Regions from separate parts of the Priestia sp. LL-8 genome, predicted to be linked through region 3. Evidence: a T-box and tRNA genes for the amino acid it is inferred to sense, from the RefSeq annotation. Region 3 holds a T-box; the other regions hold tRNA genes.
The links. A T-box is a leader RNA that pairs with one kind of tRNA and senses whether it is charged. The one in region 3 lies ahead of U9R83_RS23330 (valine--tRNA ligase), so its partner is inferred to be a tRNA-Val.
Positions count from the first base shown of each region.

Region 1: it encodes a tRNA-Val, which carries the amino acid that the T-box ahead of U9R83_RS23330 (valine--tRNA ligase) is inferred to sense. The anticodon was not compared.
Region 2: it encodes a tRNA-Val, which carries the amino acid that the T-box ahead of U9R83_RS23330 (valine--tRNA ligase) is inferred to sense. The anticodon was not compared.
Region 4: it encodes a tRNA-Val, which carries the amino acid that the T-box ahead of U9R83_RS23330 (valine--tRNA ligase) is inferred to sense. The anticodon was not compared.

Region 1 covers NZ_JAZAQH010000001.1:156,891-164,276, reverse strand. Annotated here, with positions in the region: gene U9R83_RS00970 (CdaR family protein) at 1-1,121, opposite strand, end outside; gene cdaA (diadenylate cyclase CdaA) at 1,114-1,935, opposite strand; gene U9R83_RS00960 (anti-sigma factor family protein) at 2,128-2,733, opposite strand; gene sigW (RNA polymerase sigma factor SigW) at 2,748-3,311, opposite strand; gene U9R83_RS00950 (aspartyl-phosphate phosphatase Spo0E family protein) at 3,476-3,637, shown strand; gene rocF (arginase) at 3,721-4,620, opposite strand; tRNA gene U9R83_RS00940 (tRNA-Ala) at 4,784-4,859, opposite strand; tRNA gene U9R83_RS00935 (tRNA-Gly) at 4,882-4,956, opposite strand; tRNA gene U9R83_RS00930 (tRNA-Lys) at 4,966-5,038, opposite strand; tRNA gene U9R83_RS00925 (tRNA-Gln) at 5,043-5,117, opposite strand; tRNA gene U9R83_RS00920 (tRNA-Tyr) at 5,125-5,208, opposite strand; tRNA gene U9R83_RS00915 (tRNA-Thr) at 5,217-5,292, opposite strand; tRNA gene U9R83_RS00910 (tRNA-Val) at 5,297-5,372, opposite strand; tRNA gene U9R83_RS00905 (tRNA-Glu) at 5,396-5,470, opposite strand; tRNA gene U9R83_RS00900 (tRNA-Asn) at 5,474-5,548, opposite strand; rRNA gene rrf (5S ribosomal RNA) at 5,558-5,673, opposite strand; rRNA gene U9R83_RS00890 (23S ribosomal RNA) at 5,782-7,386, opposite strand, start outside.
Region 2 covers NZ_JAZAQH010000001.1:206,269-213,654, forward strand. Annotated here, with positions in the region: gene U9R83_RS01175 (Tex family protein) at 1-2,019, shown strand, start outside; gene cmpA (cortex morphogenetic protein CmpA) at 2,077-2,193, opposite strand; gene U9R83_RS01185 (SprT family protein) at 2,303-2,752, shown strand; tRNA gene U9R83_RS01190 (tRNA-Asn) at 2,887-2,961, shown strand; tRNA gene U9R83_RS01195 (tRNA-Ser) at 2,965-3,055, shown strand; tRNA gene U9R83_RS01200 (tRNA-Glu) at 3,065-3,139, shown strand; tRNA gene U9R83_RS01205 (tRNA-Val) at 3,164-3,239, shown strand; tRNA gene U9R83_RS01210 (tRNA-Asp) at 3,268-3,343, shown strand; tRNA gene U9R83_RS01215 (tRNA-Gln) at 3,355-3,429, shown strand; tRNA gene U9R83_RS01220 (tRNA-Lys) at 3,434-3,506, shown strand; tRNA gene U9R83_RS01225 (tRNA-Leu) at 3,519-3,601, shown strand; tRNA gene U9R83_RS01230 (tRNA-Leu) at 3,624-3,709, shown strand; tRNA gene U9R83_RS01235 (tRNA-Arg) at 3,800-3,876, shown strand; tRNA gene U9R83_RS01240 (tRNA-Gly) at 3,881-3,954, shown strand; rRNA gene U9R83_RS01245 (16S ribosomal RNA) at 4,036-5,587, shown strand; rRNA gene U9R83_RS01250 (23S ribosomal RNA) at 5,813-7,386, shown strand, end outside.
Region 3 covers NZ_JAZAQH010000001.1:4,456,586-4,463,971, reverse strand. Annotated here, with positions in the region: gene hemB (porphobilinogen synthase) at 1-231, shown strand, start outside; gene hemL (glutamate-1-semialdehyde 2,1-aminomutase) at 248-1,537, shown strand; gene spoVID (stage VI sporulation protein D) at 1,685-2,833, shown strand; gene ysxE (spore coat protein YsxE) at 2,911-3,960, shown strand; gene U9R83_RS23335 (hypothetical protein) at 3,972-4,169, opposite strand; T-box leader at 4,400-4,644, shown strand; gene U9R83_RS23330 (valine--tRNA ligase) at 4,727-7,369, shown strand.
Region 4 covers NZ_JAZAQH010000001.1:593,406-600,791, forward strand. Annotated here, with positions in the region: rRNA gene U9R83_RS03135 (23S ribosomal RNA) at 1-2,194, shown strand, start outside; rRNA gene rrf (5S ribosomal RNA) at 2,258-2,373, shown strand; tRNA gene U9R83_RS03145 (tRNA-Val) at 2,485-2,560, shown strand; tRNA gene U9R83_RS03150 (tRNA-Thr) at 2,565-2,640, shown strand; tRNA gene U9R83_RS03155 (tRNA-Tyr) at 2,649-2,732, shown strand; tRNA gene U9R83_RS03160 (tRNA-Gln) at 2,740-2,814, shown strand; tRNA gene U9R83_RS03165 (tRNA-Lys) at 2,819-2,891, shown strand; tRNA gene U9R83_RS03170 (tRNA-Gly) at 2,901-2,975, shown strand; tRNA gene U9R83_RS03175 (tRNA-Arg) at 2,982-3,058, shown strand; tRNA gene U9R83_RS03180 (tRNA-Pro) at 3,063-3,139, shown strand; tRNA gene U9R83_RS03185 (tRNA-Ala) at 3,145-3,220, shown strand; tRNA gene U9R83_RS03190 (tRNA-Met) at 3,251-3,327, shown strand; tRNA gene U9R83_RS03195 (tRNA-Ser) at 3,355-3,447, shown strand; tRNA gene U9R83_RS03200 (tRNA-Met) at 3,473-3,549, shown strand; tRNA gene U9R83_RS03205 (tRNA-Asp) at 3,554-3,629, shown strand; tRNA gene U9R83_RS03210 (tRNA-Phe) at 3,640-3,715, shown strand; tRNA gene U9R83_RS03215 (tRNA-His) at 3,726-3,801, shown strand; tRNA gene U9R83_RS03220 (tRNA-Gly) at 3,813-3,886, shown strand; tRNA gene U9R83_RS03225 (tRNA-Ile) at 3,893-3,969, shown strand; tRNA gene U9R83_RS03230 (tRNA-Asn) at 3,973-4,047, shown strand; tRNA gene U9R83_RS03235 (tRNA-Glu) at 4,052-4,123, shown strand; gene U9R83_RS03240 (M48 family metallopeptidase) at 4,333-5,592, shown strand; gene aceA (isocitrate lyase) at 5,985-7,268, shown strand.

The DNA.
Region 1 (7,386 bases), 4.3 Mb from region 3:
AAATCAGATTTTGGTCCTTTTACATCCGCATCTACTGAAGTAGGAGAAAGCAGTTCATACGTGTACTTTGAGGATTGACCAGTTAAAGAAACCGGCAAATTCTTAAATGACTTAGTCTCAGCTGTACTTTCGTCCGTTTCTTCTGCGTCTTTCTCATCACCTTGTTTGTCTACTTCCACGTGAACGGTAATTTGTTTAGGACTTACACTATCTATTCCGTCTGGAACAGGGACATTCACCTTAATATCTTTAGATTTCGTAATACCAGTAACATCGACTGGAATATTATCAATTTTATCGATTTTTTCTAAAGAATCAGATGGACCAATAATTTTCACTGTATCTGTTTTAGGCTCTAGCTTCGTAATGTTGACACCGTCGCCTGGCGTGCCTTCTTGAATCACATCGATCGGCACTTTTTTACTAATATTTTTCACCGGGATTGTTACATTGACCGTTTCTGGTTGAACTGTTACATTCAATTTATTTAAATTCTTGTCTAGTGCGACAACAGTTGCTTGTTTTGTAACTGTTTTTGAAGCATTATCTAAATCAATAATAGCTTTCACATAAGCAACTTGATCCAATTGACTTGATGCGCCCGTTACCGTGACGGCTCTTGGACTAACGGTTGCTTCCCCTGCTTCATATCCATTCTTGACTTTGTTTTTATCATAGCTTGCCTCTACTGAAAACTGTTTTGAATCGCGTTCTTCAATTGTTACGTTTACAATATCAGGCTTAACCACTACGTTTAAATTATCAGAGATATTTCGATACTGAACCTTGACTCTATGCTGCCCTAAGCTTAAATTATCAAGGTCAATATAAGCTTGATAATCTTTTTGTAGCTTTGTTTGAGCCAAAATATTTTTAGGACCTTCCAGTGTCATAATAACCGTATCCGGAACACCTCTTACAATTCTGTTCTTCTCATTGTAGGATACTTGAACCGGAACATCTGTTAATGTTTCTACTCCAGTGTTGGCAGAACTGCTTCGGTTCAGAAACTTATTTGATGAACTCGCACCATCATCTAAATTAACAGATAAATATAACATGAAGGCTAACAGCAACGCGATAATTTTCATAACCCACGATCGATTCATCAATTTATCCATTCTTCTTCAACCTCCATTGCCAACGAGTGGAAGAAGTTGCTTTAGAAGTTGTGACTAATTCTTTTTCTAGCATTTCTCTCAATGTATCAATTGTCAATTCACGATACAATTCACCATTTTTGGTAACAGAAATGCCTCCAGTTTCTTCAGATACAATGACAGTCACACTATCTGTTACTTCACTTATTCCTACAGCAGCACGATGGCGAGTACCTAATTCTTTTGAAATAAAAGGACTTTCAGATAAAGGTAAGTAACATGCTGCAGCGGCTACTTGATCCCGCTGTAAAATAACTGCTCCATCATGAAGTGGTGTATTCGGTATAAATAAGTTGATTAATAATTCAGAAGAAATATTAGAGTTGAGCGGTATACCTGTTTCAATATAATCACCCATACCCGTCTCTCTTTCGATTGAGATCAATGCACCTATGCGTCTTTTAGCCATATAATGCGTTGCTTTTATAATCGCCTCAATCGTAACGGTACGTTCATCTTCTTCAGGCAAATTACTGCGTGAAAACAAACGTCCTCTCCCAAGCTGTTCAAGCGCTCGGCGCAGCTCTGGCTGGAAGATAATAATGATAGCTAAAAACCCATACGTTAACGCTTGGTCCATTAACCATTGTAGCGTATTTAGTCCAAGGAAGTTACTTATAAAGCGGACAACTAAAATCACCGTGATTCCTTTTAAAAGCTGTACTGCTTTTGTACCTCTTATGACCATAATTAATTTATATATGACGAACCATACCAGGAGAACATCAACAATTTTTCCTAAATATGAGAGGATTGGCAGGTCTCCAATAGGCATCTTCTCACTTCCTCTATATATGTAATAAAGATAACATAACCGTTTTATTATACCATAAAACAAAATTACACTGTAAATTACATCTTATTTTTAAATCCTTGTTCCTATATAATGTAGCCTTCTTTTTATATAAATAAAACCGTCCACTGTTCCTCTCTAACAAGATAAGCGGACGGTTTTATGTTTCAACTATTAAAAGTCAACAGCTTGTTTGGCATGAGTTTTGACATTATACCATACCCAGTCAAAAATCTTGTCTAACTCTTCAATATTGCCTGTCACTTCTCCTGCAGAAGCTAGGTACTTATCACCATGTATAACAGTAACGTTTCCATCTACTTTTCCTTCAATTTTAATATCGCCATTTCTCACAGTAATATCACCTTTAACGGTCTCACCTTTCGGTACAACGACTGTTTTATCGTGAATGACTAGGTTCGGCTGCTTTGAAACAGAAAAGTCTTCATCCGTTTCCCAAGCTGAAAACACCGTGCCGGACATTAACAGCACAAATACAGCAGCTGCACTAAGAATCGGGTGGTTTGTAAACCATCTATTCATTCGAATTCGATTCTTCTCACGTGGTAACCCAGCCATAACACCTGCTGTAAAGTTCATAGGTAATTCTATATGAGAAGTGCTTTGCACAAATGCAATGGTTCTTTTTAACTGATGCATATGCTGCTGACAACCTTTGCATTGATGCAAATGCTCTTTTAATAATAGTTCATTTTCTTTTGTAATATCTCCATCTAAATGTTCATGAATGAGATTTACATACATTTTTGGACATTTCATTCTTAGTTCACTCCTTACAAGTGGCGAAGTCGATTTCTTAAAGCTTCACGTCCTCTGTGAATTCTAGTCTTTACCGTACCAAGCGGCAGGTCTAAAATATCGCTGATTTCTTTTAACGACAGCTCATCTATATATTTTAGGACAATGACAGTTCGATATTTCTCAGGTAGCTTTAATATTTCCGACTGAATGAATTCTTGCAATTCTACTTGCTCTAGTTCTTCCTCTGGTAAGGCCTGATCGGCAGCTATTTGAGAGTACATATTTAACCCGTCGGTCCCGGCTACTTCTGCATCTAAATAATAGTCTGGCTTTTTTTTACGAATTCGATCAATACAAAGATTTGTAGCAATTCGATATAACCAGGTGGAAAACTTTTTACTTGTGTCATAGCTATGAATATTTACATAGGCTCGAATAAACGCTTCTTGTGCAGCGTCTTGCGCCTCTTCCCGGTTTCCTAACATTCGATAACATAGATGAAAAAGTTTATCCTTGTGATATTCTACTATGTCAGCAAACGCATCCTGGTCACCTTTTTTTACTTTTTTTATTTTCCTTTTTAATAATAAATCCATGTAACGGTTACCTCCGCCCATTGCGGGATAGTATATATACGTGTACTTTATCATAAAGTTTCACTTATGCTTAATTATTTTAACAAAAATTTGTCAAATACGTTTAAAAAGATCGTACGTAGGTTATGTAATTAGTATAGATGAAAAGAAGAGGAGTGGAAAGCTTGACTCATACAAAAGAGAACCTTTTGAATCAAATTGAAGAATGTAGAAATAACATGGTCACTCTTGCAGCAGAAAACCCTTTATCATCACTAACAGTGGTGAGAGTAAGTTCAGAGCTAGATGGTTTATTAAATGAATATGAAAAGTTTTTCTCTATATAAAGAAGCTCTCGAATCTGAACTAAGAGCTTCTTTTTTTTTATCTTCATATATATTTCATGTACCTTTTGGTAGGTATTAATGTTTTATACTAATTTTTCTCCTAAAAGTGAGCCCATTAATGCAACAGCTACGGTAGCTGTTTTATTCCGTTCATCTAAAATAGGATTCACTTCCACAAACTCAGCAGAAGTGATTAGCTGAGATTCTGCCAACATCTCCATAGCTAAATGACTTTCTCTATAGCTTATTCCACCGATAACTGGTGTTCCTACTCCAGGTGCATCATGTGGATCCAGTCCATCTAAATCGAGTGATAGATGAACGCCATCTGTTTTATCCTGCAAATATAAAATTGTTTCTTCCATTATTTTTGTCATGCCCATTCGATCTATCTCATGCATCGTATACACTTTAATGCCTTTTTCCTTTATTAGCTCTTTTTCTCCTTCATCTAAAGAACGTGCTCCGATAATCACAATATTTTCAGGCTTAACTTTAGGTGTATAACCACCAATTCGAGTCAATGCTTCGTCTCCTACACCTATACTTGCCGCCAATGGCATACCGTGAATATTTCCTGAAGGAGACGTATCTGCTGTATTCAAATCTCCGTGTGCATCATACCAAATCACGCCCAAGTTTTTATAATGACGACTTACTCCTGCTAGTGTTCCGATAGCGATACTGTGATCTCCCCCTAGCACTAAAGGAAACCTTTTATTTGTAATAACATCACTTACGGTCTGAGCAAGCCTCTCGCTAGCATCTGCTACAGCTTTTAAATTCTTTAAGTTTGTATTTTCATCACTATGTACTCGTTCAGCTAAGGCAATTTCAATATTCCCTTTATCTTCTACACTATAGCCAATATTCTCGATGCGTTCAATGACACCTGCATATCGTATCGCACTTGGCCCCATATCGACCCCACGGCGAGTTTGACCTAAATCCATCGGTACTCCAATAATTGAAAGCTTATTCATAATATGTCCCCCCATCACAAATGTTGCTACTCTCTTATTGTAACGGCTAAATGAGCGATGGCTCAACTCGACACTTTTTTGAATATATATACAATTCTAATTTGTAGAAACTGCACAAAAAAACCTTTAAGCAAATTGCTTAAAGGTTGTACGTTTATATGTATGGTGGAGCCTAGCGGGATCGAACCGCTGACCTCCTGCGTGCAAGGCAGGCGCTCTCCCAGCTGAGCTAAGGCCCCAATATCTTTTTTTATATAGAAATGGAGCGGAAGACGAGGTTCGAACTCGCGACCCCCACCTTGGCAAGGTGGTGTTCTACCACTGAACTACTTCCGCTTATTAAAATGAGCCATGAAGGACTCGAACCTTCGACCCTCTGATTAAAAGTCAGATGCTCTACCAACTGAGCTAATGGCTCTCTATGGCTGGGCTAGCTGGATTCGAACCAACGCATGACGGAATCAAAATCCGTTGCCTTACCGCTTGGCGATAGCCCAATAAAGATGGTGGAGGGGGGCAGATTCGAACTGCCGAACCCGAAGGAGCGGATTTACAGTCCGCCGCGTTTAGCCACTTCGCTACCCCTCCGATATAAATGGTGCCGGCAAGAGGACTTGAACCCCCAACCTACTGATTACAAGTCAGTTGCTCTACCAGTTGAGCTACACCGGCACGGTGGTGGAGGATGACGGGATCGAACCGCCGACCCCCTGCTTGTAAGGCAGGTGCTCTCCCAGCTGAGCTAATCCTCCACTATTATGTAGATAAAAATAAATGGTGACCCGTACGGGATTCGAACCCGTGTTACCGCCGTGAAAGGGCGGTGTCTTAACCGCTTGACCAACGGGCCAGTTGGCTCCACAGGTAGGACTCGAACCTACGACCGATCGGTTAACAGCCGATAGCTCTACCACTGAGCTACTGTGGAATAATAATAGCCTGGCAACGTCCTACTCTCACAGGGACAAAGTCCCAACTACCATTGGCGCTAAAGAGCTTAACTTCCGTGTTCGGTATGGGAACGGGTGTGACCTCTTCGCTATCGCCACCAGACATAATATATTATACATGATTTGATAAAGAAAGCAAGACTTTTTTAAAAAGTTTTGTTCTCTCAAAACTAGGTAACAGTTTGCTGAGTAAAGCTTACGCTTTTAAAGTTTGGTTAAGTCCTCGATCGATTAGTATCAGTCAGCTACACATGTCGCCACGCTTCCACCTCTGACCTATCAACCTGATCATCTTTCAGGGATCTTACTAGCTTGCGCTATGGGAAATCTCATCTTGAGGGGGGCTTCATGCTTAGATGCTTTCAGCACTTATCCCGTCCACACATAGCTACCCAGCGATGCCTTTGGCAAGACAACTGGTACACCAGCGGTGTGTCCATCCCGGTCCTCTCGTACTAAGGACAGCTCCTCTCAAATTTCCTACGCCCACGACGGATAGGGACCGAACTGTCTCACGACGTTCTGAACCCAGCTCGCGTACCGCTTTAATGGGCGAACAGCCCAACCCTTGGGACCGACTACAGCCCCAGGATGCGATGAGCCGACATCGAGGTGCCAAACCTCCCCGTCGATGTGGACTCTTGGGGGAGATAAGCCTGTTATCCCCGGGGTAGCTTTTATCCGTTGAGCGATGGCCCTTCCATGCGGAACCACCGGATCACTAAGCCCGACTTTCGTCCCTGCTCGACTTGTAGGTCTCGCAGTCAAGCTCCCTTGTGCCTTTACACTCTACGAATGATTTCCAACCATTCTGAGGGAACCTTTGGGCGCCTCCGTTACATTTTAGGAGGCGACCGCCCCAGTCAAACTGCCCACCTGACACTGTCTCCCGGCCCGATCAGGGCCGCGGGTTAGAATTTCAATACAGCCAGGGTAGTATCCCACCGACGCCTCCACCGAAGCTAGCGCTCCGGCTTCTCAGGCTCCTACCTATCCTGTACAAGCTGTACCAAAATTCAATATCAGGCTACAGTAAAGCTCCACGGGGTCTTTCCGTCCTGTCGCGGGTAACCTGCATCTTCACAGGTACTATAATTTCACCGAGTCTCTCGTTGAGACAGTGCCCAGATCGTTACGCCTTTCGTGCGGGTCGGAACTTACCCGACAAGGAATTTCGCTACCTTAGGACCGTTATAGTTACGGCCGCCGTTTACTGGGGCTTCGATTTAGAGCTTCTCCCAAAGGATAACCCCTCCTCTTAACCTTCCAGCACCGGGCAGGCGTCAGCCCCTATACTTCGCCTTGCGGCTTCGCAGAGACCTGTGTTTTTGCTAAACAGTCGCCTGGGCCTATTCACTGCGGCTCTCTCGGGCTATACACCCTACCAGAGCACCCCTTCTCCCGAAGTTACGGGGTCATTTTGCCGAGTTCCTTAACGAGAGTTCTCTCGATCACCTTAGGATTCTCTCCTCGCCTACCTGTGTCGGTTTGCGGTACGGGCACCTCCCGCCTCGCTAGAGGCTTTTCTTGGCAGTGTGGAATCAGGAACTTCGGTACTATAATTCCCTCGTCATCACAGCTCAGCCTTTATGATGAGCGGATTTGCCTACTCATCAGCCTAACTGCTTGAACGCGCATATCCAGCAGCGCGCTTACCCTATCCTACTGCGTCCCCCCATTACTCAAACGGCGGGGAGGTGGTACAGGAATATCAACCTGTTGGCCATCGCCTACGCTTTTCAGCCTCGGCTTAGGTCCCGACTAACCCTGAGCGGACGAGCCTTCCTCAGGAAACCTTAGGCATTCGGTGGACAAG
Region 2 (7,386 bases), 4.3 Mb from region 3:
TTGGATGAAGTCCAAATCCGGAATATTTTAGATTCCTGGAACTACTTAATGAATTTAGAGGAGCGTAAAGAGGAAGTTCTTCGATTAATTGAAGAACAAGGGAAATTAACTGAGGAACTGGCTGCTCAAATTCATCAAGCGAAGAAATTGCAGCAAGTAGAAGATTTATACCGCCCCTTTAAGCAAAAACGACGTACAAAAGCAACTGTAGCAAAAGAAAAAGGTCTTGAACCATTAGCACAGTGGCTACTAAGCTTTCCACGTTCTGACGTGAAGAATGAAGCGCAAGCATACATAAATGAAGAAGTGGGAGTTCAATCTTCTGACGAAGCTATTCAGGGAGCTCTAGACATTGTAGCGGAACAAATTTCTGACGAAGCGTCTTATCGTCAATGGATTCGTACGACCACTGTAAAAGATGGCATAATTGTTACTTCAGTCAAAGATCCGGAAAAAGATGAAAAAAACATCTATGAAATGTACTATGAATATACAGAAGCGGTAAAGCGAATCGTTCCTCATCGTATCTTAGCTATGAATAGAGGAGAAAAAGACGGTATTTTAAAAGTGAATATTGATGCGCCTACAGATCGTATTCTTTCGTATTTACATAAACAAGTAATCAAAAAAAGGGATTCTTCAGCCGAAAGTTATATCATCTCAGCTATAGAAGATGCTTATAAACGCTTAATAGAACCATCTATTGAACGCGAAATCCGTAAAGAGCTATCAGAAAAAGCGGAAGAAAGAGCCATTCACATCTTTTCTGAAAACTTACGAAAACTTCTTCTCCAACCTCCATTGAAAGGGAAAGTAGTATTAGGGGTAGATCCAGCTTTTCGAACAGGCTGCAAATTAGCTGTAGTAGATGAAACGGGCAAGGTATTAAAAATTGATGTTATTTATCCACATCCTCCTGTGAGAAAAGCAGCGGAAGCGCAAAATAAATTAAAGAAAATGTTCGCTGAATACCCTATTGAAGTAGTAGCAATTGGAAACGGAACGGCATCTCGCGAAACGGAGCAATTTGTAGCGGATGTTCTTAAAGAAATTGAAAACCCAGTTTATTATTTGATTGTGAATGAAGCGGGAGCAAGCGTATATTCGGCTTCTGATGTTGCTAGAGAGGAATTTCCTGATTTTCAAGTAGAAGAGCGAAGCGCTGTATCGATTGCCAGAAGGCTGCAAGATCCGCTGGCTGAACTTGTGAAAATTGATCCTAAGTCGGTAGGGGTAGGGCAGTATCAGCATGATGTGTCTCAAAAGCAATTAAATGATTCACTGACTTTTATTGTAGAGACAGTAGTAAACCAAGTAGGAGTAAATGCAAACACGGCTTCTGCTTCGCTTCTACAATACGTTGCTGGTCTAAATAAGACAGTTGCTCAAAACATTGTAAAATATCGGGATGAAAACGGAAAATTCTCTAACCGAAAACAGTTGAAGAAAATTCCGCGTCTAGGTGCTAAAACCTATGAGCAGTGTATTGGGTTTTTACGTATTATAGAAGGTGAAGAACCTTTAGACAGAACGGGTATCCATCCTGAAACATATGGAGACGTTAAAAAGCTTTTAAAGAAAGCGGAAGTGAAAGAGACTGAGCTTGGAACGGAGAAAGTAAAAGAAGCATTAAAACATATTTCTTTACCCGAAATATCAGAAGAACTAAGTATAGGAGAGCTTACTTTAAAAGACATTATAGAAGCGCTCGTAAGACCGGAAAGAGATCCTCGTGATGAACTGCCAAAACCTTTGCTACGTCAGGATATTTTGAAGCTAGAGGATCTAGCAAAAGGTATTCAGCTTGAAGGTACAGTGCGAAACGTCGTAGACTTCGGAGCGTTCATCGATATAGGAGTTAAGCAAGACGGTCTAGTCCATATTTCTAAATTAACGAATCGGTACGTTAAGCACCCCCTCGATGTCGTTTCAGTAGGAGATTTGGTGAATGTGTGGGTAGAAGACGTAGACATGAAAAAAGGAAGAGTTGCACTGACGATGATTCCGCCCCATCAATAATAAAATTGCCTTTTCAGATTTTCTGAAAAGGCAATTTTATTTGTAAAAAGAAGTGATTTAAGAAGCGGAATTATTTTTTTGATAAAAAAACCAACATTGATTGAGCAATTTTATTTGTGCGCGGTCTTTCTCAGAATAAGCGCGCCTCATTTGTTTTTGTAGCCACATTGGCATAAGGGCAATCACTCCTTTTCATTTATGATAAGGTGAATAGTGAGTATGTAATGAAGTGTATGCCCAAAGAGCTAGTCAGGTGATTTCATACAGTAGAGGAGTATATAAGATGAATGATAAAGATTTACAAATACTTGTAGAAGAAATTTCATTGAAGCTGTTTCACAAACCATTTCGTCATGAAGCCACTTTTAATTCTCGTTTACGTACGACAGGTGGAAGGTATTTATTAAGTACATCTAATATAGAAGTAAACTACAAATACTTTGAACAATATGGCAGGCAAGAAATAGTAGCAATCATTAAACATGAGCTCTGTCATTATCATTTGCATATTGAGGGGAAAGGGTATAAGCATGGAGATCAAGACTTTAAAAGGCTAATGAAAGAAGTAGGCGCCCCTCGATTTTGTCAGGCATTGAAAAAAGAAAGTGATGGAAAGAAAAAAGAGCACATATATGTATGTATGCAGTGTGATCAAAAATATGTTCGAAAAAGAAAAGTGAACACGGTTAAATATGTTTGTGGAAAGTGTAAAGGTAAATTAAAAAAAATGTAGAAGATGCTTGACTAAAATAGATTGATTATGATAAATTAATAAAGCCGTCTCAAATAAACGGCAAAGAAATTACAAAAACTTATTGACATTACATATAATGTCGATTACAATGTAAGAAGTCTGATAAATATTATTCCACAGTAGCTCAGTGGTAGAGCTATCGGCTGTTAACCGATCGGTCGTAGGTTCGAGTCCTACCTGTGGAGCCATATGGAGAAGTACTCAAGTGGCTGAAGAGGCGCCCCTGCTAAGGGTGTAGGTCGTGTAAGCGGCGCGAGGGTTCAAATCCCTCCTTCTCCGCCATTTTATAATGGCCCGTTGGTCAAGCGGTTAAGACACCGCCCTTTCACGGCGGTAACACGGGTTCGAATCCCGTACGGGTCACCATTGATTTTCATTTACATATTCTGTGGAGGATTAGCTCAGCTGGGAGAGCACCTGCCTTACAAGCAGGGGGTCGGCGGTTCGATCCCGTCATCCTCCACCATTTGACTGTTTTATACATAATTTTGGATGGTCCCGTGGTGTAGCGGTTAACATGCCTGCCTGTCACGCAGGAGATCGCGGGTTCGATTCCCGTCGGGACCGCCATTTTAAATTATTGGGCTATCGCCAAGCGGTAAGGCAACGGATTTTGATTCCGTCATGCGTTGGTTCGAATCCAGCTAGCCCAGCCATAAAGAGCCATTAGCTCAGTTGGTAGAGCATCTGACTTTTAATCAGAGGGTCGAAGGTTCGAGTCCTTCATGGCTCATTTTCATTTCTTGCGGGTGTGGCGGAATTGGCAGACGCGCTAGACTTAGGATCTAGTGTCTTTACGACGTGGGGGTTCAAGTCCCTTCACCCGCATCTTATTCATTTTATGTATTTAGCGGTCGTGGCGGAATGGCAGACGCGCTAGGTTGAGGGCCTAGTGGGGGCGACCCCGTGGAGGTTCAAGTCCTCTCGGCCGCACCAAAAAAACTTTTTAAAAAAGTGTTGACATAAGAAAACAGAAATGATATTATAATAAAGTCGCCAAAACAACGGCGGTAAACATCATAAGAAGCGCCCGTAGCTCAATTGGATAGAGCGTTTGACTACGGATCAAAAGGTTAGGGGTTCGACTCCTCTCGGGCGCGCCATATTGCGGGTGTAGTTTAGTGGTAAAACCTCAGCCTTCCAAGCTGATGTCGTGAGTTCGATTCTCATCACCCGCTCCAAATATATTGAACTTTGAAAACTGAACAAAGCGACAAACGTCAACGTTAATTTTTATTTTTTAAATGAGCAAGTCAAACATTTCTTCGGAGAGTTTGATCCTGGCTCAGGATGAACGCTGGCGGCGTGCCTAATACATGCAAGTCGAGCGAACTGATTAGAAGCTTGCTTCTATGACGTTAGCGGCGGACGGGTGAGTAACACGTGGGCAACCTGCCTGTAAGACTGGGATAACTTCGGGAAACCGAAGCTAATACCGGATAGGATCTTCTCCTTCATGGGAGATGATTGAAAGATGGTTTCGGCTATCACTTACAGATGGGCCCGCGGTGCATTAGCTAGTTGGTGAGGTAACGGCTCACCAAGGCAACGATGCATAGCCGACCTGAGAGGGTGATCGGCCACACTGGGACTGAGACACGGCCCAGACTCCTACGGGAGGCAGCAGTAGGGAATCTTCCGCAATGGACGAAAGTCTGACGGAGCAACGCCGCGTGAGTGATGAAGGCTTTCGGGTCGTAAAACTCTGTTGTTAGGGAAGAACAAGTACGAGAGTAACTGCTCGTACCTTGACGGTACCTAACCAGAAAGCCACGGCTAACTACGTGCCAGCAGCCGCGGTAATACGTAGGTGGCAAGCGTTATCCGGAATTATTGGGCGTAAAGCGCGCGCAGGCGGTTTCTTAAGTCTGATGTGAAAGCCCACGGCTCAACCGTGGAGGGTCATTGGAAACTGGGGAACTTGAGTGCAGAAGAGAAAAGCGGAATTCCACGTGTAGCGGTGAAATGCGTAGAGATGTGGAGGAACACCAGTGGCGAAGGCGGCTTTTTGGTCTGTAACTGACGCTGAGGCGCGAAAGCGTGGGGAGCAAACAGGATTAGATACCCTGGTAGTCCACGCCGTAAACGATGAGTGCTAAGTGTTAGAGGGTTTCCGCCCTTTAGTGCTGCAGCTAACGCATTAAGCACTCCGCCTGGGGAGTACGGTCGCAAGACTGAAACTCAAAGGAATTGACGGGGGCCCGCACAAGCGGTGGAGCATGTGGTTTAATTCGAAGCAACGCGAAGAACCTTACCAGGTCTTGACATCCTCTGACAACTCTAGAGATAGAGCGTTCCCCTTCGGGGGACAGAGTGACAGGTGGTGCATGGTTGTCGTCAGCTCGTGTCGTGAGATGTTGGGTTAAGTCCCGCAACGAGCGCAACCCTTGATCTTAGTTGCCAGCATTTAGTTGGGCACTCTAAGGTGACTGCCGGTGACAAACCGGAGGAAGGTGGGGATGACGTCAAATCATCATGCCCCTTATGACCTGGGCTACACACGTGCTACAATGGATGGTACAAAGGGCTGCAAGACCGCGAGGTCAAGCCAATCCCATAAAACCATTCTCAGTTCGGATTGTAGGCTGCAACTCGCCTACATGAAGCTGGAATCGCTAGTAATCGCGGATCAGCATGCCGCGGTGAATACGTTCCCGGGCCTTGTACACACCGCCCGTCACACCACGAGAGTTTGTAACACCCGAAGTCGGTGGAGTAACCGTAAGGAGCTAGCCGCCTAAGGTGGGACAGATGATTGGGGTGAAGTCGTAACAAGGTAGCCGTATCGGAAGGTGCGGCTGGATCACCTCCTTTCTAAGGATTTTTACATGACGTACGTTTTGACACTTTGTTCAGTTTTGAGAGTTCAATCTCTCAATTATAGAAAGCACACTACTTTCTTCTTATTAGATAAGAAGAATTTTGGTTGCGATTGTTCTTTGAAAACTAGATAACAGTAATTGCTGAGGAAAAGTGAAACTTTTCTTTAATCAAACCAATAAATAACACAACAATATGTTGTACCATTTATTCGCTAATGGTTAAGTTAGAAAGGGCGCACGGTGAATGCCTTGGCACTAGGAGCCGATGAAGGACGGGACTAACACCGATATGCTTCGGGGAGCTGTAAGTGAGCTTTGATCCGGAGATTTCCGAATGGGGAAACCCACTGTTCGTAATGGAACAGTATCTTTATCTGAATACATAGGATATTGAAGGCAGACCCGGGGAACTGAAACATCTAAGTACCCGGAGGAAGAGAAAGCAAATGCGATTTCCTGAGTAGCGGCGAGCGAAACGGAATTAGCCCAAACCAAGAGGCTTGCCTCTTGGGGTTGTAGGACACTCTATACGGAGTTACAAAGGAACGAAGTAAATGAAGCGACCTGGAAAGGTCCGTCGAAGAAGGTAACAACCCTGTAGTTGAAACTTCGTTCCCTCTTGAGTGGATCCTGAGTACGGCGGAACACGTGAAATTCCGTCGGAAGCTGGGAGGACCATCTCCCAAGGCTAAATACTACCTAGTGACCGATAGTGAACCAGTACCGTGAGGGAAAGGTGAAAAGCACCCCGGAAGGGGAGTGAAAGAGATCCTGAAACCGTGTGCCTACAAGTAGTCAGAGCCCGTTAACGGGTGATGGCGTGCCTTTTGTAGAATGAACCGGCGAGTTACGATCCCATGCAAGGTTAAGCTGATAAGGCGGAGCCGTAGCGAAAGCGAGTCTGAATAGGGCGTTTAGTATGTGGTTGTAGACCCGAAACCAGGTGATCTACCCATGTCCAGGGTGAAGTTCAGGTAACACTGAATGGAGGCCCGAACCCACGCACGTTGAAAAGTGCGGGGATGAGGTGTGGGTAGCGGAGAAATTCCAATCGAACCTGGAGATAGCTGGTTCTCTCCGAAATAGCTTTAGGGCTAGCCTCATGTTGTGAGAGTCTTGGAGGTAGAGCACTGATTGGACTAGGGGCCCCCAACGGGTTACCGAATTCAGTCAAACTCCGAATGCCAAAGACTTATCCATGGGAGTCAGACTGCGAGTGATAAGATCCGTAGTCAAAAGGGAAACAGCCCAGACCACCAGCTAAGGTCCCCAAGTATACGTTAAGTGGAAAAGGATGTGGAGTTGCTTAGACAACCAGGATGTTGGCTTAGAAGCAGCCACCATTTAAAGAGTGCGTAATAGCTCACTGGTCGAGTGACTCTGCGCCGAAAATGTACCGGGGCTAAACGTATCACCGAAGCTGTGGATTGACATCTTTGATGTCAGTGGTAGGAGAGCGTTCTAAGTGCAGCGAAGTCAGACCGTAAGGACTGGTGGAGCGCTTAGAAGTGAGAATGCCGGTATGAGTAGCGAAAGACAAGTGAGAATCTTGTCCACCGAATGCCTAAGGTTTCCTGAGGAAGGCTCGTCCGCTCAGGGTTAGTCGGGACCTAAGCCGAGGCTGAAAAGCGTAGGCGATGGCCAACAGGTTGATATTCCTGTACCACCTCCCCGCCGTTTGAGTAATGGGGGGACGCAGTAGGATAGGGTAAGCGCGCTGCTGGATATGCGCGTTCAAGCAGTTAGGCTGATGAGTAGGCAAATCCGCTCATCATAAAGGCTGAGCTGTGA
Region 3 (7,386 bases):
GCTCTATCTTATTTAGACATTATGCGCGATGTGAAAAATACGTTTAATTTACCGGTAGTGGCTTATAATGTGAGCGGTGAATATTCAATGATTAAAGCGGCAGCTCAAAACGGCTGGGTAAATGAAAAAGAGATTGTTCTTGAAAAATTAATTAGCATGAAGCGTGCAGGAGCGGATTTAATTGTAACGTATCATGCTAAAGACGCAGCACGCTGGTTATCTGACAAGTAATTAAGGAGGCTTACACATGAGAAGTTATGAAAAGTCAAAAGCAGCTTTTTTAGAAGCGCAGCAATTAATGCCGGGTGGAGTAAACAGTCCTGTTCGTGCATTTAAATCAGTAGATATGGATCCTATTTTTATGGAACGAGGAAAAGGCGCTACGATTTACGATATTGACGGCAACAAATATATTGACTACGTCTTATCATGGGGACCTTTAATTCACGGACATTCCAACGATCAAGTAGTTGAAGCAGTAAAAAAAGTAACGGAATCTGGTACAAGCTTTGGTGCACCAACATTAATTGAGAATGAGCTTGCTAAGGTTGTGATTGAGCGCGTTCCTTCAATCGAAATCGTCCGTATGGTGAGTTCAGGTACGGAAGCAACGATGAGCGCACTGCGTTTAGCTCGTGGCTATACGGGCCGCAACAAAATTTTAAAATTTGAAGGCTGTTACCATGGACACGGTGACTCTCTTCTCATTAAAGCTGGCTCAGGCGTTGCAACGTTAGGCCTACCAGATAGCCCGGGAGTGCCTGAAGGAATCGCTAAAAACACGATTACAGTGCCGTACAATGATCTAGAAAGCGTACAATATGCTTTTAAAGAATTCGGAGATGACATTGCTGGAGTAATCGTTGAACCGGTAGCAGGAAATATGGGTGTGGTACCGCCTCAGCCAGGTTTCTTACAAGGGCTTCGTGATATCACATCAGAATATGGCTCACTGCTCATCTTTGATGAAGTGATGACAGGGTTCCGCGTAGCATACAACTGTGCACAGGGCTACTATAACATTACGCCTGACTTAACTTGCTTAGGAAAAGTAATCGGTGGTGGTTTACCAGTAGGTGCTTACGGTGGTAAAGCTGAAATTATGGAGCGAGTTGCACCAAGCGGCCCGATTTATCAAGCAGGTACATTATCAGGTAATCCGCTTGCGATGACAGCTGGATACGAGACGTTAACGCAGCTGACACCTCAATCCTACGATGAGTTCATTCGTAAAGCAGATCGCTTAGAAGAAGGATTGATGGCAGCAGCTGAAAAATATGATGTGCCGTTTACAGTAAACCGAGCTGGTTCAATGATCGGTTTCTTCTTTACAAACGAGCAGGTAATAAATTACGAAACAGCGAAAACATCGAATTTAGATTATTTTGCAGCTTACTATCGTGAAATGGCTAATGAAGGCGTGTTTTTACCTCCTTCTCAATTCGAAGGAATGTTTTTATCAACTTCTCATACAGATGCAGACATTGAACATACAATTGCAGCAGCTGAAAAAGCTTTTTCAAAGTTGCGTGGATAAACAGCTAAATAAGAATAACTTTTATAAAGAAGCTTACGGAGGATTCCGTAAGCTTTTTTAGTTTTCAAGACATATTTTAATTTATTTGTTCATACATCTTTAATGACCGCGCTATTACCTGGCGGGTGTTGGAAGGGGGAGAACAATTTGTCGCAGGATAATTTATCATGTCTGCGTTTTTCCGTAGAAGAATCAGTATGGTTTCAAAAAGGACAGGAAGTCTCACAACTTTTGTCTATCTCCTTAGAGCCTCAAGTATCTATTCAAGAATATGACCAATATGTGTCTATTCGAGGAGCATTACAATTAACAGGTGAATACGAAACGTACGAGGGAGAGGACTCGTTACGCGAATATACAAATGAGAATCAAGTGCAATCTATCTCTGTCCGTGAAGACGGAACGGCTGAATTATCACATCAATTTCCTGTTGATATTACCATTCCTAAAAATCGTATTCAAAGTATTGAAGATGTATATGTATCTATTGATTTATTTGATTATGAATTACCAGGCACAAATCAGCTGCAGCTAATGGCTGACTTGTCCATCACAGGATTGTACGGGGAGCAGCATGAAGAACGAGAAGAAGAGGAAGAGTTTGCGGAAGAACAGCACATCGTCTCCTATGAAGAAGTGGACGATGCTGAAGAGGTATATACTGAAAACTTTGCCCAAGAAGAAGAGGAACAAGAGGAGCAAGAGTTTGACGTAAGCTATCGTGAAGCTCCCGTACTTTTAGAGGCAGAGGCTATTGAAGAAGATCATTCAGAAGAGCCGCCTAGTTATTTTTCATCTGTATTCAAAAAAGAATCTCGTGCTGAGCCGGTCGTGGAATATGAAGAGGAAGCATATGAACCATTTGAAGTCGAAGTGAAAAAAGAGGCACAAATCGAGGAAGAAAGAGAAGACAATGTGATTGAGCTCTTTCAGCTTCGTCAAGAGCACGAAAGCTTCGAAGAATCGCAAGCTAGTGAATTAAATACGTATGCTGACGTTCAGCAAGAGACTGAGCAGGAAGAAGCTGAGCAAGAAAAGGAAAAGATTATTGTTGAATTTCGGAAAGAAGAAAATGAAAGCGGCCGAAATGAAAACGCCCTTTATTTAACAAAGCTCTTTTCGCGGGAAGAAGAAGCTTTTTCAACGTGGAAGCTTTGTATTGTTCAAGACGGAGATTCGCTTGATACGATAGCAAACCGCTATAATACGAATGTACAAAACATTTTACGAGTGAATAATTTAGGAGATGAATATGAGCTGGAGGAAGGAAGCATCTTAAATATTCCCGTTCGTTAAAGTCGGAAAGAAAACAGTTTTGACGCATATAATGTCTTAACTGTTTTCTTTATTTTTTACGAGGAAGGAGAATATAGATGCAGCGGACAGTAGCAGACTACAAAGTATTGTTAAAAGAATATGACTTAGATGTTGACTTTATCGAAGACTACGGAAAAGTAAAAAAAGTCTATACAAAAACTGGCGTATTTGCGCTTAAAGAAATGGCGAATCATCAAGAGCGAAATCAGAACTTCATTCAAAAGCTGCAGAACGTGTATCAAAAAGGGTGGATGGGCTTTGTCCCTATTTATCAAACGAAGCGTTCTCAGCCTATTGTTTCAGATGAGAGCGGCTCGTATTACTTAATGCCGTGGCTCCCAAATAATCCAACCGAAGAGCGTGATATTCGATATCATAAATTATTTCAAGAGCTTGCTAAGCTTCACGGCGCTTCGGCGCAGGAAGTAGAAGTGAAAAAAGAAGATATAGAAAATCATTATACATCGATGAAAGAAACGTGGGAAAAACGTCAGGAAGAGCTGAAGCAGTATGTAGTAGAATGCGAGAAGAAAGTGTATATGTCCCCGTTTGAATTGCATTACTGTACATTTTATTATGAAATGACAAGAGCGCTTGAGTTTGGTTTTGGAAAGCTCGATCAGTGGAACGATGAAATGGAAGAAAAGGAAAAGATCCGGCTGGTTACGTCTCATGGAAAGCTATCGGCTAAACATTTTATCTATGACGAACGGGGAAATGGTTTTTTTATTAATTTTGAACATGCAAAAGATGCTTCACCGATTTATGATTTGGTCTCATTTTATTTCCGTACTCTTCGCACGTACCCAGTAACGACCCATGACAGCTATGAGTGGTTTAGTACGTATGAAAAACATTTTGCTCTCAGAGAAGAGGAAAGACTGCTTTTGCACAGTTATTTAGCGTTTCCAGAACCCTTGTATCAGTGTATCGTTCAATATAGGCAGCATAAAGAAAGTAAAACGGAGCTTGAACATATGCAGTCATTTATTCGAGCATACTGGCTAACAAAAAACATTGAACAGCTCAATATTAAAATATTTGAAGTAGATCAGCAAAAAAAAATGGCAGCGGAAGCAGCTGCACAAGCCCAAGCGAACGAATAGCGCTTGGGTTTTTAAATCCAGTCCGAATATAAAGCAACCGCTAGTATGGCAAGTAGTGCCAACAACAGTACATCAAAGGTTGTAGGGAAAAATAGTGTACGTATACCTTGAAAAATTGTTAAAGGAACAATAAACTGTCCACAAGCCGCTCCTGCTGTTTTGAGCCATCGCTGCAGCTGATACGAATTTACATTTATTCGTTTCTTCATTTGTACATGCCCCTTTCAATCCACGTGCCCAGGTTAAAGTCAGTATATGAAAAAAGAAAGAAATGGTGCCATTTTTTTGAGCGGACTCTTCATTTTATTTCCAAAATTAGCGAGTGAATGAAAAAATAAAGAGCAGAACAAAAAAATTATGAATATAATCGTAAAAAAGTGGAGAAGATTATTGACGATTCAACATTTTTTCATATAGTATAATTAAGAGAAATTCATACATAAATACAGTGAATAGGAAGAGTACGGGATGTTCGTCTTTCAGAGAGAGAAATCAGCTGCTGTGAGATTTCTTAAGAATGTGCACTCGGAAGGTCGCCTATGAGTAGCTTTTTTGAACAGCTGCATAGCTCAGTAGAAAAAGCCGGTTAATCAACCGTTATGAAATGAAGTGTATAGGCTTATCAAACGGGATACGTCTATAAAAAAAGGTGGTACCGCGAAATCAACTCCTTTCGTCCTTTTATTAGGAAAGGAGTTTTTTTATGTTTATAAAAGCTTTACACAGTTTCTAAAGACTGAAACTTTATATTATGGAGGTATACATTATGTCTGAAAAAGAAGTGACTCTTCCAACGAAGTATGATCCAAAAGCCGTTGAAGAAAATCGTTATCAGTATTGGTTAGACGGGAAGTTTTTTGAAGCAACAAATGACCCTGAAAAAGAGCCATACACAATTGTAATTCCACCCCCAAACGTAACGGGCAAGCTGCATTTAGGCCACGCTTGGGATACAACGTTACAAGATATTTTAACGCGTATGAAGCGCATGCAAGGCTATGATGTTCTATGGCTTCCTGGTATGGACCATGCGGGAATTGCAACGCAGGCAAAAGTAGAAGAAAAGCTTCGCAGCGAAGGGAAAAGCCGCTACGATTTAGGCCGCGAAAAATTCGTAGCCGAAACGTGGAAATGGAAAGAAGAATATGCAAGCTTTATTCGCCAGCAGTGGTCGAAGCTAGGACTTGGCTTAGACTATTCACGCGAGCGCTTCACGCTTGATGAAGGCCTTTCTAAAGCAGTGCGTGAAGTATTCGTAACGCTTTACAAAAAAGGGTTAATCTATCGCGGAGAATATATTATTAACTGGGATCCAGCTACAAAAACAGCTCTTTCAGACATCGAGGTTATTTACAAAGATGTACAAGGTGCGTTTTATCATATGCGCTATCCGTTGGCAGATGGTTCTGGACATATTGAAATCGCAACAACTCGTCCTGAAACAATGCTAGGAGATACGGCTGTAGCTGTTCACCCTGAAGATGATCGCTATAAGCACTTAATCGGCAAAAAGGTTGTCCTTCCGATTGTAGGTCGTGAAATTCCAATCGTAGGTGATGATTATGTAGATATGGAATTCGGTTCTGGTGCGGTAAAAATTACGCCTGCTCATGACCCGAACGATTTTGAAATTGGAAACCGTCATAATTTAGAGCGTATTTTAGTGATGAATCAAGACGGTACGATGAATGACAAAGCAGGTAAATATGAAGGAATGGATCGTTTTGCTTGTCGTAAGCAAATTGTTAAAGACCTTCAAGAAGACGGCGTATTGTTCAACATTGAAGACCATATGCATTCAGTAGGTCACAGTGAACGAAGCGGTGCCGTTGTTGAACCTTATTTATCAACTCAGTGGTTTGTAAAAATGCAGCCGTTAGCAGATAAAGCAGTAGATCTTCAAAAACAAGAAGAAAAAGTAAACTTTGTGCCTGATCGTTTTGAAAAAACATATTTACACTGGATGGAAAATATTCGCGACTGGTGTATTTCGCGTCAGCTTTGGTGGGGGCACCGCATTCCAGCTTGGTACCATAAAGAAACTGGAGAAGTATACGTAGATCATGAGGCTCCAGCAGATATAGAAAACTGGGAACAAGATTCAGATGTATTAGACACATGGTTCAGTTCAGCGCTATGGCCATTCTCAACAATGGGCTGGCCCGATGTGGATGCAGCTGATTTCAAACGCTACTACCCAACAAACGTGCTTGTAACAGGCTACGATATTATTTTCTTCTGGGTATCTCGTATGATTTTCCAAGGTCTTGAATTTACGGGTAAACGTCCGTTTGATGATGTACTCATTCACGGTCTTGTACGAGATGCTGAAGGTCGTAAAATGAGTAAATCACTTGGTAACGGTGTAGATCCAATGGAAGTAATCGAGAAATACGGTGCGGATTCTCTTCGCTACTTCTTATCTACAGGAAGCTCACCAGGACAAGATTTACGCTTCAGCTTTGAAAAAGTCGAAGCGACGTGGAACTTTGCAAATAAAATTTGGAATGCTTCTCGTTTTGCATTAATGAACATGGACGGCATCACATTTGAAGAACTTGATTTATCAGGTGAAAAATCTGTTGCTGATAAATGGATCTTAACGCGCCTAAATGAGACGATTGAGCATGTGACAAAATTAGCTGACAAATATGAATTCGGTGAAGTTGGACGCATTCTTTATAACTTTATTTGGGATGATTTCTGCGATTGGTATATTGAAATGGCTAAACTTCCTCTTTACGGAGAAGATGAAGCAGCTAAAAAGACAACTCGCTCCATTTTAGCTTATGTACTTGATAATACAATGCGACTTTTACATCCATTCATGCCGTTTATTACCGAAGAAATTTGGCAAAGCTTGCCGCATGAAGGCGAATCGATTACAGTAGCTAAATGGCCGGAAGTACGCCCTGAGCTTTCTGATAAAGAAGCTGCTAACGATATGCGTTTACTTGTAGATATTATCCGCGCTGTTCGTAACATTCGTGCTGAAGTGAACACGCCGATGAGCAAACAAGTAAAATTATTTATCAAAGCTAAAGATGAAAATATTCAAAGCCAGCTTGAAAAGAACCGTGCGTATGTAGAACGTTTCTGTAATCCAAGTGAGCTTGTGATTTCAACGGATGTTTCATTAGATGAAAAAGCGATGACTGCTGTGGTAACAGGTGCAGAATTAATTTTACCTCTTGAAGGTTTAATTAATATCGAAGAAGAAATCGCGCGTTTAGAAAAAGAATACGACAAGTTAAACAAAGAAGTAGAACGTGTACAAAAGAAATTAAACAACCAAGGCTTTATTGCAAAAGCGCCTGCTAAAGTAGTAGAAGAAGAGCGTGCAAAAGAGCAGGATTATGTTGAAAAACGTGAAGCTGTTCAGTCTCGTATTGCTGAATTACGCGGATAATCAATGGGTTAATGAAT
Region 4 (7,386 bases), 3.9 Mb from region 3:
CAGGGTGAAGTTCAGGTAACACTGAATGGAGGCCCGAACCCACGCACGTTGAAAAGTGCGGGGATGAGGTGTGGGTAGCGGAGAAATTCCAATCGAACCTGGAGATAGCTGGTTCTCTCCGAAATAGCTTTAGGGCTAGCCTCATGTTGTGAGAGTCTTGGAGGTAGAGCACTGATTGGACTAGGGGCCCCCAACGGGTTACCGAATTCAGTCAAACTCCGAATGCCAAAGACTTATCCATGGGAGTCAGACTGCGAGTGATAAGATCCGTAGTCAAAAGGGAAACAGCCCAGACCACCAGCTAAGGTCCCCAAGTATACGTTAAGTGGAAAAGGATGTGGAGTTGCTTAGACAACCAGGATGTTGGCTTAGAAGCAGCCACCATTTAAAGAGTGCGTAATAGCTCACTGGTCGAGTGACTCTGCGCCGAAAATGTACCGGGGCTAAACGTATCACCGAAGCTGTGGATTGACATCTTTGATGTCAGTGGTAGGAGAGCGTTCTAAGTGCAGCGAAGTCAGACCGTAAGGACTGGTGGAGCGCTTAGAAGTGAGAATGCCGGTATGAGTAGCGAAAGACAAGTGAGAATCTTGTCCACCGAATGCCTAAGGTTTCCTGAGGAAGGCTCGTCCGCTCAGGGTTAGTCGGGACCTAAGCCGAGGCTGAAAAGCGTAGGCGATGGCCAACAGGTTGATATTCCTGTACCACCTCCCCGCCGTTTGAGTAATGGGGGGACGCAGTAGGATAGGGTAAGCGCGCTGCTGGATATGCGCGTTCAAGCAGTTAGGCTGATGAGTAGGCAAATCCGCTCATCGTAAAGGCTGAGCTGTGATGACGAGGGAATTATAGTACCGAAGTTCCTGATTCCACACTGCCAAGAAAAGCCTCTAGCGAGGCGGGAGGTGCCCGTACCGCAAACCGACACAGGTAGGCGAGGAGAGAATCCTAAGGTGATCGAGAGAACTCTCGTTAAGGAACTCGGCAAAATGACCCCGTAACTTCGGGAGAAGGGGTGCTCTGGTAGGGTGTATAGCCCGAGAGAGCCGCAGTGAATAGGCCCAGGCGACTGTTTAGCAAAAACACAGGTCTCTGCGAAGCCGCAAGGCGAAGTATAGGGGCTGACGCCTGCCCGGTGCTGGAAGGTTAAGAGGAGGGGTTATCCTTTGGGAGAAGCTCTGAATCGAAGCCCCAGTAAACGGCGGTCGTAACTATAACGGTCCTAAGGTAGCGAAATTCCTTGTCGGGTAAGTTCCGACCCGCACGAAAGGCGTAACGATCTGGGCACTGTCTCAACGAGAGACTCGGTGAAATTATAGTACCTGTGAAGATGCAGGTTACCCGCGACAGGACGGAAAGACCCCGTGGAGCTTTACTGTAGCCTGATATTGAATTTTGGTACAGCTTGTACAGGATAGGTAGGAGCCTGAGAAGCCGGAGCGCTAGCTTCGGTGGAGGCGTCGGTGGGATACTACCCTGGCTGTATTGAAATTCTAACCCGCGGCCCTGATCGGGCCGGGAGACAGTGTCAGGTGGGCAGTTTGACTGGGGCGGTCGCCTCCTAAAATGTAACGGAGGCGCCCAAAGGTTCCCTCAGAATGGTTGGAAATCATTCGTAGAGTGTAAAGGCACAAGGGAGCTTGACTGCGAGACCTACAAGTCGAGCAGGGACGAAAGTCGGGCTTAGTGATCCGGTGGTTCCGCATGGAAGGGCCATCGCTCAACGGATAAAAGCTACCCCGGGGATAACAGGCTTATCTCCCCCAAGAGTCCACATCGACGGGGAGGTTTGGCACCTCGATGTCGGCTCATCGCATCCTGGGGCTGTAGTCGGTCCCAAGGGTTGGGCTGTTCGCCCATTAAAGCGGTACGCGAGCTGGGTTCAGAACGTCGTGAGACAGTTCGGTCCCTATCCGTCGTGGGCGTAGGAAATTTGAGAGGAGCTGTCCTTAGTACGAGAGGACCGGGATGGACACACCGCTGGTGTACCAGTTGTCTTGCCAAAGGCATCGCTGGGTAGCTATGTGTGGACGGGATAAGTGCTGAAAGCATCTAAGCATGAAGCCCCCCTCAAGATGAGATTTCCCATAGCGTAAGCTAGTAAGATCCCTGAAAGATGATCAGGTTGATAGGTCAGAGGTGGAAGCGTGGCGACATGTGTAGCTGACTGATACTAATCGATCGAGGACTTAACCAAACTTTTAAAAGCGTAAGCTTTACTCAGCGAACTGTTATCTAGTTTTGAGAGAGCAATCTCTTGTCTGGTGGCGATAGCGAAGAGGTCACACCCGTTCCCATACCGAACACGGAAGTTAAGCTCTTTAGCGCCAATGGTAGTTGGGACTTTGTCCCTGTGAGAGTAGGACGTTGCCAGGCAATGAATAAGACCCCTTTTTATGCTCTTGTAAAAGAGTCTAGGGGTTTTTTATTTGGCTCATTTGTAAAAAACTTATATACAATACACACTGAATGTTGTGTATGATATTTGGAGGATTAGCTCAGCTGGGAGAGCACCTGCCTTACAAGCAGGGGGTCGGCGGTTCGATCCCGTCATCCTCCACCACCGTGCCGGTGTAGCTCAACTGGTAGAGCAACTGACTTGTAATCAGTAGGTTGGGGGTTCAAGTCCTCTTGCCGGCACCATTTATATCGGAGGGGTAGCGAAGTGGCTAAACGCGGCGGACTGTAAATCCGCTCCTTCGGGTTCGGCAGTTCGAATCTGCCCCCCTCCACCATCTTTATTGGGCTATCGCCAAGCGGTAAGGCAACGGATTTTGATTCCGTCATGCGTTGGTTCGAATCCAGCTAGCCCAGCCATAGAGAGCCATTAGCTCAGTTGGTAGAGCATCTGACTTTTAATCAGAGGGTCGAAGGTTCGAGTCCTTCATGGCTCATTTTAATAAGCGGAAGTAGTTCAGTGGTAGAACACCACCTTGCCAAGGTGGGGGTCGCGAGTTCGAACCTCGTCTTCCGCTCCATATAAAGCGCCCGTAGCTCAATTGGATAGAGCGTTTGACTACGGATCAAAAGGTTAGGGGTTCGACTCCTCTCGGGCGCGCCATAAACGGGAAGTAGCTCAGCTTGGTAGAGCACTTGGTTTGGGACCAAGGGGTCGCAGGTTCGAATCCTGTCTTCCCGACCATTTATGGGGCCTTAGCTCAGCTGGGAGAGCGCCTGCCTTGCACGCAGGAGGTCAGCGGTTCGATCCCGCTAGGCTCCACCAATTAAATTAAATAATTGTAACGAATAATATGGCGGTGTAGCTCAGCTGGCTAGAGCGTACGGTTCATACCCGTGAGGTCGTGGGTTCGACTCCCTCCGCCGCTACCATATAAGTTACATTTGTTATAAATATACGGAGGAATACCCAAGTCCGGCTGAAGGGATCGGTCTTGAAAACCGACAGGGGTGTTAAAGCCCGCGGGGGTTCGAATCCCTCTTCCTCCGCCATTTATTTATATCATATTCATATCATCGCGGGGTGGAGCAGTTCGGTAGCTCGTCGGGCTCATAACCCGAAGGTCGCAGGTTCAAATCCTGTCCCCGCAACCAAAGTGGTCCCGTGGTGTAGCGGTTAACATGCCTGCCTGTCACGCAGGAGATCGCGGGTTCGATTCCCGTCGGGACCGCCATTTACATAAAGGCTCGGTAGCTCAGTTGGTAGAGCAAAGGACTGAAAATCCTTGTGTCGGCGGTTCGATTCCGTCCCGAGCCACCATTTTAAGATGGCGATTGTGGCGAAGTGGTTAACGCACCGGATTGTGGTTCCGGCATTCGTGGGTTCGATTCCCATCAGTCGCCCCATCTTAAGTAACGCGGGTGTAGTTTAGTGGTAAAACCTCAGCCTTCCAAGCTGATGTCGTGAGTTCGATTCTCATCACCCGCTCCAAATAATGGGCCTATAGCTCAGCTGGTTAGAGCGCACGCCTGATAAGCGTGAGGTCGGTGGTTCGAGTCCACTTAGGCCCACCATATTCCACAGTAGCTCAGTGGTAGAGCTATCGGCTGTTAACCGATCGGTCGTAGGTTCGAGTCCTACCTGTGGAGCCATACTGGCCCGTTGGTCAAGCGGTTAAGACACCGCCCTTTCACGGCGGTAACACGGGTTCGAATCCCGTACGGGTCATCTTAAAAGCAGTTTGCATATGCAAACTGCTTTTTTTGTTTGTAAACAGAGTTTATTCTTTTGTCTAAACTCTATTTTTCGTTTTTCTATGATTGCCTCTCTCCGAATTGCATTTCTTATAGCACATCTATAAAAGCTTGTTCTAAATTTCGAAAAAAAACCTACAATAGTAATAACGGCATACTGTTTGTACAAAAGGAGGGGAATGCGTGAAAAAAATTGTTTGGTGGTCCATCGGAGTTTTTCTTGTGTATGGAGCGTGTATTTGGGTGTATTTATTCTATATAAGCGATACCTCTATTCCACAATCATTAAAGGGCACCAGCGTAGACCCGGCTACGTTTATGAATGCACGAGAACTTATGTTGACCGAAAAATATTCAAAAATTAGAGATGCACTCTTTTTTATCCGAATTCCATATGAGTGGCTAGGGTTTATTTTAATTTTAGTGTTAGGTGTATCTAAGAAAGTTAATAAGTGGTCTAAAGACATCAGCCGTTTCAGTCTTCTCCAAACTGCTATTTATGTATTTTGGTTATCCGTTCTGCTGCTGATCTATTCTTTTCCTATGGACTGGATTAGCTTTAAGCTTTCAAAGGCTTACCATATTACGACGCAACCTTTCCAAGGATGGATGAAGGATCTCTTTACAGATTTTTGGGTAAACTATGCCACCATGTTTTTAGTGATTGCTGTGTTATATGCATTCATTCGTAAGTTTTCAAAAAGATGGTGGCTGTATGCATGGCTAGTATCTATTCCATTTACGCTATTTTTGACGTTTATTCAACCAGTGGTTATCGATCCGTTATATAACGATTTTTATCCATTAAAGAATAAAGAGCTAGAGACGAAAATTTTACATTTAGCAGACGAAGCTCATATACCTGCTAAGCATGTATATGAAGTAAACATGTCTGAAAAAACGAACTCTCTCAATGCATATGTGACGGGAATAGGTTCTAATTCAAGAATTGTGTTATGGGATACTACTCTTAATAAATTAACAGAACGTGAAATTTTGTTTATCATGGCGCATGAAATGGGTCATTATGTAAAGAAACATATTTATGTGGGGATTGCTTCAGCATTAGTTTTATCGATCGTAGGTTTATGGCTAACGAAGCACTTAGCTCGCTTTGTGATTAAGAGATGGGGAAAAGCATTAAAAATTACTTCTCTTAGTGATTTAAATTCTTTACCGCTTATTCTACTTATTTTTTCTGTTCTTACATTTGCTGTGAGTCCGTTAACAAATATGCAGTCGCGTCATCATGAACTTCAATCTGACACGTACGCCATGGACCTAACAGGAGATAAGCAAGCTGCTATTAAAACGTTTCAGGACTTAACGAAATCAGGACTGTCTCAGGTAAATCCGCCGTATTTAGTGAAGATTTTCCGATATGGTCACCCAACAATACTGGAAAGAATTTCATTTGTTGAGAAGTATGAAAGAAATGAATAAGTGATATAAGAAAAAGTAAAGGATATATGAAGCCTTTTATACGTAGGTATTAATAGAAAAGCCTCCTTGCGAGTAGGAAAAAAATTCTAAAAGGAGGTTTCATTTTCGAAAGTACTGTTATATAATAACGTATGTAAAATAAAAACTGTTTTATAACAATAGGGAGGAATAGTTATTTGTGATTGAAAAGATAGCAGTCTAAATTCTCAGCGTATATTCACCTCAGCTAAGTCTTACTACATGTCCTTCAACTACTTACTTATTTCATCTACGTTCTCGCTAACACTATGGCAAACTGCTAATTTACTTCATCATGAAACAGACATATTCTAACTGCTGCGTTTTATATTTTTATGAATATAGAATTTTAAATTCATTAGGGGGTATAAAGAATGAAAGACATTCGTGTAAAAAACCTTGAAGAGAACTGGAAAAGCGATGAGCGTTGGAAAGGAATTGAACGTCCATATTCTGCAGAAAAAGTCATTGGGCTAAGAGGGTCCATTGATATTGAACATACGCTTGCTAGAAGAGGAGCCGAAAAGTTCTGGAACTTATTAAAAACAGAGCCATACGTTCATGCATTAGGAGCTTTAACAGGAAATCAAGCAGTACAACAGGTAAAAGCGGGGTTAAAAGCAATTTACTTAAGCGGATGGCAAGTAGCTGCAGATGCAAATCTTTCAGGAAACATGTATCCTGATCAAAGTTTATACCCGGCAAACAGCGTGCCGCATGTTGTGAAACGAATCAATCAAGCGCTGCAGCGTGCCGATCAAATTCAGCATTTAGAAGGAGAAGGGGATATCGATTACTTTGCTCCAATTGTAGCAGATGCAGAAGCAGGGTTTGGAGGACAGTTAAACGTATTTGAACTAATGAAAGGAATGATTGAGTCGGGAGCATCTGCCGTACACTTTGAAGATCAATTATCCTCTGAGAAAAAGTGTGGCCACCTTGGCGGCAAGGTATTGCTGCCAACTCAGACCGCTGTGAAAAATTTGATTGCTGCTCGTTTAGCTGCTGATGTAATGGGTGTTCCAACACTTCTGATTGCTCGTACCGATGCTGATGCCGCTGATTTAATTACAAGTGATGTTGATCCTGTAGATCGCCAGTTTATTACAGGTGAACGCACCGCTGAAGGTTTTTATCGCACGAGAGCCGGAATCGATCAAGCTATTGCTCGTGGCTTAGCATATGCGCCATATGCTGATCTAGTATGGTGTGAAACGTCTGAACCAAACTTGGAACAAGCACAAAAATTTGCAGATGCTATTCATGAAAAATTCCCAGGTAAAATGCTTGCTTATAACTGTTCACCATCTTTCAACTGGAAGAAAAAATTAGATAAGAAAACGATTGAAAAGTTCCAAAGAGAAATCGCAAAAATGGGCTACAAATTCCAATTCGTTACGCTTGCTGGCTTCCATGCTTTAAATCACAGCATGTTTGAGCTGGCACGAGGATATAAAACAAGAGGAATGGCAGCTTATTCAGAGTTACAAGAGAGAGAGTTTGCTAGTGAAATAAATGGATATACTGCTACAAGACATCAGCGTGAAGTAGGAACGGGTTATTTTGATGAAGTGGCGCAAGTAGTTTCTGGTGGGACTTCTTCTACCACAGCTTTAAAAGGTTCAACGGAAGAAGAGCAGTTTCAGGCACATAAATAACAAAAAATCTATGAGTGGAACGGTTAGTTACTTCCACTCATAGGAAAAATCCTAACAAAAAAGATTCTTACATCTGTAAGAATCTTTTTTTATGTAGTAAACACGATTTAACAGACAG